3 regions of the Chryseobacterium sp. G0201 genome follow, and region 1 is predicted to be linked to each of the others. Evidence: riboswitches for the same ligand, from Rfam matches in the RefSeq annotation. Region 1 holds a riboswitch; each other region holds the start of a gene.

Region 1 (4,262 bases):
ATGAGGCTGATAAAGTTTATTCTTTAGAGATTTCAGATTCTAATATTGTTGATTTATATGGATTAAGGTATTTTAGAAATCTTACGAACCTCAATTGTAGTAGCAATTTAATTACGAATATTGATGAAATAAATCTTTTGGAAAACTTAGTCGAATTGGAAATAGAAAATAATTCTATTGAAACATTCTATTTAAATAATAAATCAAAACTAAAATCAATACTTTCAGAAAAATCTAATATCAGGAGTGTAAAATTAGAAAATTGCACATCATTAGAATACATATTCTTTTCTGATAATATTATTGAAAATTTCGATCTTAATTTGTGTCCAAATCTAAAAGCTATTTCGGCTGAAAATAATAGAATAGAAAGATTAGATTTAAGTTCCTTTGCATTTTTGGAAGATGCATTTTTTAGTCAAAATAAATTAAAAGAAATTAATATCTCAAATTCATACTATCTAAAATCACTAGATATTGAAAAAAATAATGTAGAGAAAATTATATTTAAAAATAATAATAAATTAAAATCTTTACTCGCCGCAGAAAATATGTTAATCCAATTAGATATTACTGAATGTCCAAATATAGAAGACTTAGATATTGAATCAAATAATATTTCATCATTAACTATATTAAAAAATCCTTTACTAAAAAATATTTTTATTGGTAATAATAAAATTAGTATACTGAAAATTAATTCTAATAAACTAGATAATATTAACTTTTCTAATAATCCTTTAATTTCTATCTGTACGAATATAGATAGTAAAAAGAAAATAATATCCGCTTTAAAAGAAAATGATATCAAAAATTGTGTAGTAAGTTATAATTGTAATGACAAAAATGAAAACCTTGAAGGAGGTGGTATTTTTAAAACAACCTTAAAATTAAATTCTTCTAAATAATTTTCCTTTATAAATAAAGAATTGCAATTGTTTAAATACCTCCCGAAAAGCATTTAATTTATATATTTGAAGAGTCAAAAATTTTTCATGATGATTTCCGCAAAAAAAGTATTTTATTTATCAATTTTCAGTGTTTTTTCTTTAAGCTTAATGAAAGGACAAAATAAAGTTCCTTTTGGAGTTGTAAAAGCTGAAGAAGGCTACGCCATGGTACGTGTTGCTAAGGATAATTACCGAAAAATTGTGGATAAAATCCGTATGCGCCGGGGAGATGTTTTTGTCTATGTAAAACCTGCTCCCGGAGAAACAGAATGGATCTGGATAAAATATCCTGATAAAGACGACACCGAAAAACCTTTCGTAAGATATGACTCTCTGAACAAAGAAGGTATGGTGAACAAAGACCGTATTGCTTATATCGATCAGTTACCACCTTACACGCCTTCCAAATCTAAAAACGGAAAATCTCTTATTTTCACAGATAACACCGATCCGAAAATTCCGGCTAACCAAAGAAGTAAAGTTATTATTGACGTTTACCCATCCAACGCGAGTTACCGTAAAAAGGAAAAAGATGCTAACGGAAAAATTCTGACCATAGATAAAGTAAAACCTTGGGGAATAGGCAACGAGCTTCCCGAAGGTATGACAGAAATTAAATCTATCAGAGTACAGCAGCCCGGAAGAGGTTCTGTTTTTGTGAGAGAAGCTGTTAAAAATTTATTTCAACCGACAATGGATTTCAATAATGTTGGGGTAACTTCTATCGATAATGATCACATTTTTCTTTATATGATCAATGGTTCAGGCGAAAACCGTTATACCACGCTTTGGACGATCAAAGAAGGAAAAGTTATCAGCCAGATCATCTATAATAATCCGGAATAATTCGTTTATCTTTCATATAATCCTTATTTTTGCACCGAAAAGTTATTTTGCTGTTGGCTTCTAGCCGATACATTTAGCTTTTTAGAAACTGGTTCTGCTTAACTGCAGATTAAAAGGGAATCGTGTGAAAATCACGAACTGTCGCGCAACTGTAAGTAACGAAAGTCTTTATCAAGAATCCACTGTGCGAGGCATGGGAAGGAGATAAAGATGTTACGAGTCAGGAGACCTGCCTATTTCTTTAAGACAAAAACTTTCGCGATCTGAAGTTTATTGATCAATGGTTTTTCAGGAATTTCTGTGTTCCTGTTATTTTCTGTTTGTTTCAATATTCTTTCTTTTCGCTTTAATTAATAATGAAATATGACTACAGAAGAAAGAATTCAAGCATCCGAAACCAGCATCTTTAAAGCGGTTTTTCCTAACACAACCAATCATTACGACACCCTTTTTGGTGGTACAGCGATGCAATTGATGGATGAAGTGGCATTTATCACCGCTACCCGATTTGCCAGAAAAAGAGTGGTAACGGTAAGCAGTGACAAGATCGATTTTAAAAGACCAATTCCTGCAGGAACTATTGTGGAACTAATTGGAAAAGTTTCCCATGTTGGAAAAACAAGTATGAAAGTGAATGTAGAGATCTACACGGAGCAAATGTATTCTTACGAAAGAGAAAGAGCGATTGTGGGTGATTTTACTTTTGTGGCGATTGATGAATTTAAAAAGCCAATTCAGATATTATAAATATTTAGGGTTTCGGCGGCCTTTGGCCGCCGAAACCTATTTTTACTTTTTATTTTATCACAAGGATAAACAAAGTTTCCTTATGGTTTGTATTCATATTATGGTAAACAAAGCCGCTTCGCTTAACAAGGTAATACTATAAACTTCATTTACATTATAAAAAGAAAAAATTATCTCACAACCTTCTCAGTTTCCAAATTCTTGATCATCAAAAACTGGAAAGCCTCTCCCATTTCATCAGAAGCTCTGCTGATGGCATTTTCAAGCATATTTCTTACTTGATTTTCGGTTACTCCGGCTTCTGTCCAGCTTTTTCCTGATGTGTGCGAATTTAAGATGAAAGGCATAATTCTGTCAATCGCACAGGCAAAAATAGCATCAGGAGTTTGTTCTTCTTCAAATTCAAGCCAAAGATTAAAGAATTCAGTGCGTAATGGTTCATCCAAAATTCCGAAAATATTTTGAGCGGACTGTTTTTCTCTTTCAAATTTCCCAACCATTGCTGCTTCGTCAAATAAGAAAGTATCTCCTGCTTCAATTTCCACCAAATCATGTATAGAAAGCATTCTGATTACTCTTAACAAATCAATATCCGCTCTGTTTTTCGCATATGGAAAAAGGATTTGAGCTAAAATAATAATCTGCCATGAATGCTCAGCCGTATTTTCTCTTCTCGAATCATCGGCGTTATAATTTCTTCTCTGTACATTTTTTAAAGCATCAACGGCTAAAATAAAATCAATCTCCTTCTGTATCTTCATTTTTAATCTTTATAATATTCACTTATTGGATAGTCTTTAATATTGGCTGTCCATTTATCATCTTCGAGTTCTCTTTTTGTCACCTTTACCCTTTCGTCACCGCCTGTTGCATCCTCTTCCAATTCATACACTTTTAGCAAACCTTTTTTTGGAACAACAGTATATTCTGTCGTAAGATGCCAGCAACAACCAGATTTTGCATAAGTAATTAAACGTTTGCGTTCAGAATCTGTCTGAAACATTCCCAGATTTTCATATGCCAGATTTGTCAGTTCTTCACTTATTACAAACTGTTTTTTAGTGGAATTAAAAACGTAAACCTCATATGACGGACCTCCATAACTACTTTCATTTCCATTTCTTATCGCTAAATCTTCAGTTCCGTCAAAATTAAAATCATCAAAAATCAATGGACTTTGTTCATCATATAACTGAATAATATTGGCTGTCGGTTTCTGATCTTCTTTTAAGTAAAAATTCAGATCCTCAGAAGTGAAAGTCTGAAATTTTTTGGAAGTTTTTTTATCTATCAGATCAATGACAGCTTTTCCTCTGCATTCATCTTTATCGCAGTTTTCAACATTAATTTTAACGTCATAATTTTTGGATGCATCTTTTAATTCAAAATGATTTTGCCCAAAAGCAGCAACAGCAAAAAGTGTAAACGGTAATAAAAATCTAGAATTCATCATACATGTATTTAAAATTTTTAGTTGAATTGTCAACCAAATACTATTGCAAAAATAAGGGTTTTGATCGTAAAGCTTATTTATCTGAGAGATTAATTGTATTTTTAGTAGAAATATTTAAGATGAATCCAAAATTTAATTATCCGACAGAAATTAAGGGAAACAGAAAGTTATATTCTTTATTAAAAGGACTTAACCATCCATTAGAGGTCATCAGTGGAAACCATCAATCTGTAGGTGATAGTTATTATATCAAAGCAAGTTTTACC
Region 2 (4,262 bases), 1.7 Mb from region 1:
GTCTTGGGCAGCCGGCTATGTTTTCGTAAAACTGGAAGGGAAATACGGAACAAGTTCTCCTGTTACAGAGTTTATGAACCACACCGGAAACATGGGAAATACAACAGCAAATAATACACCCGATCTTTACCGAGAAGTTACGTTGAATCTTCCGACTACAGCAAGAGTTACGAGTAAAATTACGCCGTCCATTCATATTCTGGCAGATCTTAATCAATATCTGAGTGGAGAAACTCCGCTTACTTTGACTTCTACCAATGACATGATGATGGGCTCTAGTCAGCATTTGGTGAGCGTAACAAACAATTTAACGAAGATGTTTAAAGTAGATCACGTTCACAATGATTAAAATAATTAAAACGGGGATTATTCTTTTCTCTTTTCTAAATATTGTGTCGTGTTCTGATGAGGTAATTGAGCCGTTGGAAAAAGACGAAGCCTACAACTTGGAGTTTCCTTCCTATTTTTCTGAATTGACTTTTGATCAATCAGGAAATCCAATTACGAAAAAAGGAGTAGAGCTGGGACGAAAATTATTCTATGAAGGCAGACTTTCACGAAACAATACCATTTCATGTGGCTTCTGTCATATTCAGGAAAATGCATTTACCCATCACGGTCACACAGTAAGTCATGGTGTTGATGATCGAATTGGAATCAGAAATGCTCCGGCGATTCAGAATATGGCATTTTTAAAACGATATATGTGGGACGGAGTCATTCATAATCTCAACGAACAACCCATTATTCCCATCACAGATGCGAATGAAATGGATAGTTCGATGCCTGAAGTAATTTCAAAATTAAGCGCAGATTCTAAGTATAAAAAACTTTTCAAATCAGCGTATGGCGATGAAAGTATCACAGGGGAAAGGGTGTTAAAAGCGTTGTCACAATTTATGGCGACGATGATTTCTGCAGATTCAAAGTATGACAGATTTAAGCAAGGAAAAGAAAATTTCACCTCAGAAGAAACTCAGGGAATGAATTTATTTCAGCAGAAATGTGCTTCCTGCCACAGTGGAGAATTATTTACAGATGAAAGTTTCAGAAATACAGGAATGTATTACAATACGCAATTCAAAGATGCCGGACGATATCGAGTGACGCTTGATCAAAATGATTGGATGAAATTCCGTGTTCCAAGTTTGCGAAATATTGAATATACTGCCCCGTACATGCATGACGGAAGATTTTACACACTAAATGCAGTACTTAATTTCTATTCAGATAATGTGGAAGATAATCCTAATCTTGATCCTCAATTAAAACAAAACGGACATGTCGGAATTGCGATGAACGATCAGGAAAAGATTTTTATTATCGCCTTTTTGAAAACACTGTCTGATAAAAACTTCATTTCAAATCCAAAATTTGCTGAGTAAACATGAAAAGAATAATTTTAATAATAAGCTTGATTTTATGTAATTTATTTCAGGCTAAAACAATCGGTGATAGTCTTTATATTCCTACTGATTTTAATGAAATGGTTTTTGATGATTGCGATGCCTGCGGATGCGCTGCAGGAAACGGTTCTTCTGGTTTTGAGTCTTTATTAAATCCACAATTTATAGGGATTAAATATTTTGCACAACATTATAAAGCGAAAGAGAATCTATTTGTAAAGGATTTATCGCAAGATCAATATTTCAATACCATTCAACTTTGGGGGAAAATTCCTTTAACTAAAAAGCTAAGTGTGTATGCGAGTTTACCATTTCATTTTCATGAAAAGAAAACAATGCAGGGTGATATAAAGATTAATGGAATTGGAGATTTAAATCTAATGGGAATTTATCAGTTGATCAATTCAAAAGATAATATTCATCAATTAAATGGAGGAATTGGAGTAAAAGTTCCGCTGGGAAAATTTGATGAAAAAGGAATCACAGGAGTTAATCCAAGTTTTCAGTTAGGAACAGGAAGCTGGGATTATCAGATGGTTTTGAATTACAAATTTCAGAAAAATAAAGTTGCTGTTCTTTTAAACACAGATTATACCATTAAAACAGAGAACAAAAAGCATTATGATTTTGGAAACCAATGGAATTATTCTGCTACTGGATTCTATCAATTTATCGCCAATGAAAAAGTAATTTTTTCAGGAAAAGCAGGAATGCAGGGAGAAGTTTATGATCGAAATAAACAGTTTCGTGAAGATTTACCCAATACCGCAGGAAGTGCTTTGTATGGAAAATTGGGTTTTGAAGCCTCTTATAAAAAGTTTAGTCTTGGAAGTGAAGTCATGCTTCCTGCGTATTCTAATTTGGTAGGAGGTGATATTGAAGCAAAATCCCGATTGAGTGTTTTTATCAATTTTGGGATTTAAATAAATAATGGTGGCTTCGAGAGCCTCAGCCACCAACTGTGTACTCAATTTATAAAACCCCGGTGACTGAGGTTCTCGAAGTCACCGGGGTTTATCGTTAAAAAAATCCATAAGCTTCATCAAATCAATTTTAATTGATTTCTTTTTTGCTCCTTAAAAATATTCACAACTGAAAATTAAACTTTGCGTTAAAAAAATTCCGTTATTAAAATTAAAAATTGTTTTAATTAATTGAATATCATGCAATTAATTAAAATATTGTATCTGCCAATAATTTTCTATCTTTGCCGAAATCTGGTGAGCCATAAAAAGCGCTTAAAAGGGAATTCGGTGTAAATCCGGAACAGACCCGCTGCTGTAAGCTCCACAAAAAAGTTTTTGAAAATTATATCCACTGTTTTTTATAATGGGAAGGATTTCAAAAATGGAGTAAGTCAGAAGACCTGCCAGAAGATTTAACGTTTGACGCTTTCGTGGAATAAAGCTTAGGACAACAATGATTCTGTGCAGTTATATTGCTGTGCTTTTCATTGCTGCATTCTTATATCCATTAGCGTTATTATTTTCAAAGAGCTAATGGTATCAAAATTTACTTCCGGATTTTATAAAGTTATTATCACAATTTTTGTGCTAACGGCTCAATTATACTTTTCTCAAACCAAGAAAGACAGTATAAAAGAGAAATCGATCAAGGCTGTCAATATTTACAAAAAGAATTTTAAAGAAATTCTTCCAGCGCAAACGCTTTCGGGAGAACAATTGGAAAGACTAAACAGCCAGTCGGTTGCTGATGCATTGCGTTATTTTTCCGGAGTTCAGATTAAAGATTACGGTGGAATTGGAGGAATGAAAACCATCAATATCCGAAGTTTGGGAAGTCAGCATGTCGGAGTTTTTTATGATGGAATTCAATTGGGAAATGCACAAAATGGCTTAGTAGATCTGGGACGATTTTCTTTAGATGATATTGAAGAAATTTCACTGTATAACGGACAAAAAAGCGAAATTTTTCAACCTGCGAAAGATTTCGGGTCATCAGGATCTATTTATCTTCAGCCGAAAACGCCAAGTTTTAAAGGAAATCAAAAAACAAATTTAGTTATTAGACTAAAAAATAGTTCTATAGAGCTTTTTAATCCTTCATTTCGTTTAGAGCAGAAAATTTCGGATAAGGTTTCTGCAAGTTTTAGTTCAGAATTTATACAGAGTGATGGTGTTTATAAATACAGATACTCGAGAAAATATCCTGACGGAGCCATTGCTTATGACACGATTTTTAAAAGATTTGATTCTGATATCAGAGCAAAACGTTTTGAAACAAGCATTAATGGAATTGTAAATAACGGAAGCTGGAATGTAAGAGGTTACGGCTATTTATCAAACCGAGGGATTCCCGGAGCTATTGTCAACAACCGTTTTGATGCTAGAGGGCAAAGAATGGTTGATGAAAATTATTTTGTTCAGGCTAATTTCAGAAAAAAGATCTTTCCCAAATTTGAAACACAGTTAAAAGCTAAATTTGCCTACGATTATACTCAATATGTAGATACGGTTTCTTCGATTAAGATTCAGAATCAATATATCCAGAGGGAGTTATATCTTTCTTCGTCAAATCTGTATTCCATTACTCCAAATTGGGATGTGAGTGCAAGTGTAGACTTTCAGTATAATACGCTGGATGCTGATATGAAACTATTTTCTTATCCTACCCGTTATACTTCGCTTGTGGCTTTTGCGACGACTTATCAATGGAACAGATTCAAATTTTTAGGAAGTGTTTTGGGAACTTTTATCCATGAAGAAGTAGAGCTTAATACCAAATCTCCTGACAAGACAGAATGGACACCGGCTGCATTTTTAAGCTATCAGCCTTTTGATTCTAAAGATTTTACGGTACGAGGTTTCTATAAACGTATTTTCAGGATGCCAACTT
Region 3 (4,262 bases), 580 kb from region 1:
CAACCGCCCATTTCAGATAATTCTGCCAGTCAGATTTTCTCAACGGAAGACCTTCACGAATCGCCGGTTCATCAATTTGGATGATTCTGATTCCCGCTTTTTCCAAATCATTCACCTCATCACGAATCGCTAATGCAATCTGTTTGCAAGTCAACGAACGAGGCTGGTCGTCACGCACAAAAGACCATTGAAGAATCGTTACAGGTCCCGTCAACATTCCTTTTACCCATTTTTTTGTTAAAGATTGCGCATATTCCGACCAATAAACCGTCATTGGATTCGGTCTGTGAACATCTCCAAAAATCACAGGTGGTTTCACGCAACGGCTTCCGTAACTTTGAACCCAACCGTTTTGAGTAAACGCAAATCCTGCCAATTGTTCCCCGAAATATTCCACCATATCGTTTCGCTCAAATTCTCCGTGAACCAATACATCGATCCCGATTTCTTCCTGCCAACGGATGGTTCTTTCGGTTTCCTGTTTCAGTAAATTGTCGTATTGTTCGGCATTTAATTCTCCTTTTTTGAATTTTGCACGCCAGGTTCTCACGTCTTTTGTCTGCGGAAACGAACCGATCGTTGTTGTAGGAAATAAAGGAAGTTGCAACACATTTTGCTGTGTTTCTTTTCTTACATTGAACGGAGAATTTCTCTGCGCATCTTCTTCAGTCGTCACATCAACACGGTTTTTCACGTCCTGATTGTGAATTAAGGTTGATATTTTACGGTTTTCAATTGCCTTTTTATTTTCAGCTAATTCCTGTAAAGTATTGTAAACCGGATTTTCTGAAGCCAGTTTTTTTAACGTAACAATTTCATGTACTTTTTGTTTTGCGAAAGCCATCCATTGTTTGATTTCGGGAGATAAAATATCTTCATTTTTCTCTGAATCAAGATCGAAAGGAGAGTGGAGCAATGAACAAGAAGGAGCAATAAAAACTCTTTCAGAACCAATTTTCTCAACAGCTTTTTTAATGAAATGTAGTGATTGGCTGAAATCATTTTTCCAGATATTTCTTCCGTCTACGATTCCCAAAGAAAGACTTAAAGTGTTTGGAATGGTTTGTAAAACTTCATCCAATTGTTCAGGTGAACGAATAAGATCAATATGTAAAACATCGATTGGAAGGGAAGTCACCAATGAGAGATTGTCTTTTAATCCATCAAAATAGGTGGCAACAATGAATTTTAGATTTGGAAACTGTTTTCTGATTTCAGCGTAGATCAATTGATACGTTTCTTTTGCTTTTTCATTTAAATCTAATGCTAAAAACGGCTCATCAAACTGAATATATTCTGCACCATGATTTTCTAATTCTTTTAAGATTTGAATATAAACTTGAACTAGGTTTTGGGCTAAATCTAACTTGTCAAAACCTTCTTCTTTTTCCTTTCCCAACAACAAATACGTCAACAAACCGATGATGACAGGCTTGGCGTTGATTCCTGCCTGCTTTGCGCTGATGAATTCCTGGATGATTTTATTGGAGAATAATGTAAACTCCTGATTTTTATTAAATTCTGGGACGATGTAGTGATAATTGGTATCAAACCATTTCGTCATTTCCATCGCGGTGATGTCCAAACCGTCTTTCTGGAAACCTCTTGCCATCGCAAAATAAAGGTCAAGTTCAGACTTTTTGAAAGCAATTTCCTGATAACGTTCGGGAATTGCTCCAACTGTCAACGTCATATCTAAAACCTGATCGTAATACGAAAAATCGTTGCAAGGAATAAGATCGATTCCTGCTTCCTGTTGCAGTTTCCAGTTGCTTTGGGAAATGGTTTTGCCAACTTCCAATAGTTCGTCTAAAACTATTTTTCCGGACCAATAGTTTTCACAAGCTTTTTTTAGTTCTCTGTTGCTACCAATACGCGGATAGCCAAGGATGTGTGTTTGCATTTTCTTTTAAACTTTTTAATTAAATAGTAATTGTAAAGTTCTTTTTGAATGCTTCAGAATGCCGTCGAAGAGAGAGCGTTTTTAGAAATAGAGTAGATACAATGAGGACGTAATTTTTCTTTTAATAAAGAGAATTAGTTTAAAAATCAATTTAAATTTTAAACCAAAATACGTTCAAAAGTATCATCTGTATGACCAAAAAGCTTCAAACCGCGAAAGCATTGTCAATTCGGAACAGGCAGGTCTCCTGACTTGTAACAATTTTTGTCATCCTTCCCGTTTTCACAGTGGATTTACTGGGACAAAAATCTTTTTGTGTTACTTACAGTTGCGCGACAGCTCGTGATTTTCACACGATTCCCTATTAATCTACGTTAAGTAAAACCTTTTCCGTTTGATGAAGTATGTTAAAGAACAAAATCTGGGATAAAGATATTGATTTAAGTAAATTGATTGGTTTTGGTTTAAAAATTAAGGATAATATTTTGTTTAAATAATATTTAATGGGTATTTATTCTGTAAATTTGAAAAAATTAATCTTAAAAAGAATATTATTCTGTGGAAAGACTGGATGAAAAGGATCTTCAACTGTTAAGAATCCTCCAAAAAAACGCAAAATTGACTGTAAAGGAGTTGGCTAAAGAAGTTAATCTTTCACCATCACCTGTTTTTGAGCGAATGAAAAGGCTGGAACAAGACGGTTATATTAAACATTACGCAGCCGTTTTGGAAGCCGAAAAATTGAATCGTGGTTTTACCGTTTTTTGTCAGGTCAAACTGAAAATTCATGACCGTTCTGTAGGAAATGAATTTGTCAAAGATATTTTACAGATCGATGAAGTGGCTGAATGTTATAATATTTCTGGAGATTTCGATTTTTTACTAAAGGTTCAGGTAAGGGATATGAAACATTATCAGGATTTTGTGTTCAATAAGTTGGGCTCTGTAGATTCCATCGGAAGTACGCATAGTACTTTTGTGATGGCGGAAGTGAAGAATATTTATGGGGTGAATATTTAGAAACTTTAAAATTTAATCATCTTCTACTCCTGATCCTACTCAAAGACACAGAGGTAATCCCCAAATAAGAAGCAATATAATGCTGCGGAATTCTGCGGATAATCTCAGGTGATTCCTCAAATAATTGATTGTATCGCTCTTCAGGGGTATCTTTTATTCTTGAAATAAATAGTTTTTGATATTTTAAAAGTCTTTGCTGCAAATTATTGTAATAGAAATCTTTGATGTAAGGATTGTTTTCCATTTTTTGTCTGAACTCTTCAAGAGAAGCACTGTAAACTAGGACAGGTTCTATTGTTTCAATGTTATAAAGACTTGGCGAACTATAAAAAAGACTTTCCCAGGACGAAATAAAAGCGCCTTCAAACATAAACTGAAAGGTGATTTCCTTCCCGTCATTATTGAGCCAGCCTCTCGTAACTCCCTTTTCAACGTAGTAAAATTTTCGGGCGATCTTGCCTTCTTCGATCAGCAGTTCCTTAGCTCCGAATTTTTCCTGTTCAAAATCACTGAGTATGATAGAGAGAATTTTTTCATCAAGATACATAAGTGCTTATTAGTGAATTGTCTATACGAAATTAGTCATTTTTTGGTCACTATTTAATGACTGCTCATATTTAGAATCATTTAACTTAAGTAATTGCTTACTTCAATTAAATTTTGATCAGGATCGCGGAAGGATACGGATCTCTAAAACGTTTTTTTTCGAAGAGACCGATCGGTGAAAGTTATTATGGAATTGAGAAAAAATTATTTAAGATAATGTACATTTATTAGTCCTTTATTAAAAGTTACTTTAACAGTATCCTTGTTTTTAAATTCAAAAATAGATTTTAAATTTTTTCTAATTCTACTTTTATTAATTTTTTCTAAATCATCTGTATCGTGAATAGACTCATTACTATTTAACCAAAAGATTTGATTCTCTTTATGATTAATTACTTGATAGGTTTTTACAATTCTTGATCCTTCCGTTATTGAATTTATGTAAAGTATTGAGTTATCAATAAGGTTGTGTACTCCGAAATAAAAACTACTTCCAAAGATTATAAGAGCTAAAATAATTACTGGAATTTGATCTAATTTAAGTGATTTTTTTATTTTGAAAATAATTATTGTTGCAATTATTACAAAAATTGATAAAGTGTATTTCCAAGAATAATTTTAAAAAATTTTTAAGTCATCATATAGGTATTTTTCTTTTATAATAGGCTTTAATACAAAGTCTTGTAGAGAGAATACGATAATGAAACAGAGGATGACTATTACATTTCTTTTTGAAAATTTGGGCATTAATTTTAAGGTAATATTTAAATTCTACATAATATTTTTCACCCTC

What was found. Region 1 has a riboswitch for cobalamin ahead of EG348_RS00770 (acyl-CoA thioesterase). Riboswitches for the same ligand answer to the same signal wherever they lie in the genome.
Region 2: linked by a shared signal. The riboswitch ahead of EG348_RS08670 (TonB-dependent receptor plug domain-containing protein) and the one ahead of EG348_RS00770 (acyl-CoA thioesterase) in region 1 are both predicted to bind cobalamin.
Region 3: linked by a shared signal. The riboswitch ahead of metE (5-methyltetrahydropteroyltriglutamate--homocysteine S-methyltransferase) and the one ahead of EG348_RS00770 (acyl-CoA thioesterase) in region 1 are both predicted to bind cobalamin.

What each region holds. Positions count from the first base shown of each region.
Region 1 covers NZ_CP033917.1:184,645-188,906, forward strand. Annotated here, with positions in the region: gene EG348_RS00760 (hypothetical protein) at 1-908, shown strand, start outside; gene EG348_RS00765 (hypothetical protein) at 996-1,796, shown strand; cobalamin riboswitch at 1,869-2,048, shown strand; gene EG348_RS00770 (acyl-CoA thioesterase) at 2,160-2,543, shown strand; gene EG348_RS00775 (HD domain-containing protein) at 2,714-3,304, opposite strand; gene EG348_RS00780 (XAC2610-related protein) at 3,307-3,996, opposite strand; gene EG348_RS00785 (cytochrome P450) at 4,116-4,262, shown strand, end outside.
Region 2 covers NZ_CP033917.1:1,928,539-1,932,800, forward strand. Annotated here, with positions in the region: gene EG348_RS08655 (MbnP family protein) at 1-349, shown strand, start outside; gene EG348_RS08660 (cytochrome-c peroxidase) at 342-1,385, shown strand; gene EG348_RS08665 (transporter) at 1,388-2,329, shown strand; cobalamin riboswitch at 2,608-2,795, shown strand; gene EG348_RS08670 (TonB-dependent receptor plug domain-containing protein) at 2,906-4,262, shown strand, end outside.
Region 3 covers NZ_CP033917.1:4,416,127-4,420,388, reverse strand. Annotated here, with positions in the region: gene metE (5-methyltetrahydropteroyltriglutamate--homocysteine S-methyltransferase) at 1-1,903, opposite strand, end outside; cobalamin riboswitch at 2,123-2,307, opposite strand; gene EG348_RS19845 (Lrp/AsnC family transcriptional regulator) at 2,462-2,923, shown strand; gene EG348_RS19840 (Crp/Fnr family transcriptional regulator) at 2,940-3,470, opposite strand; gene nudK (GDP-mannose pyrophosphatase NudK) at 4,241-4,262, opposite strand, start outside.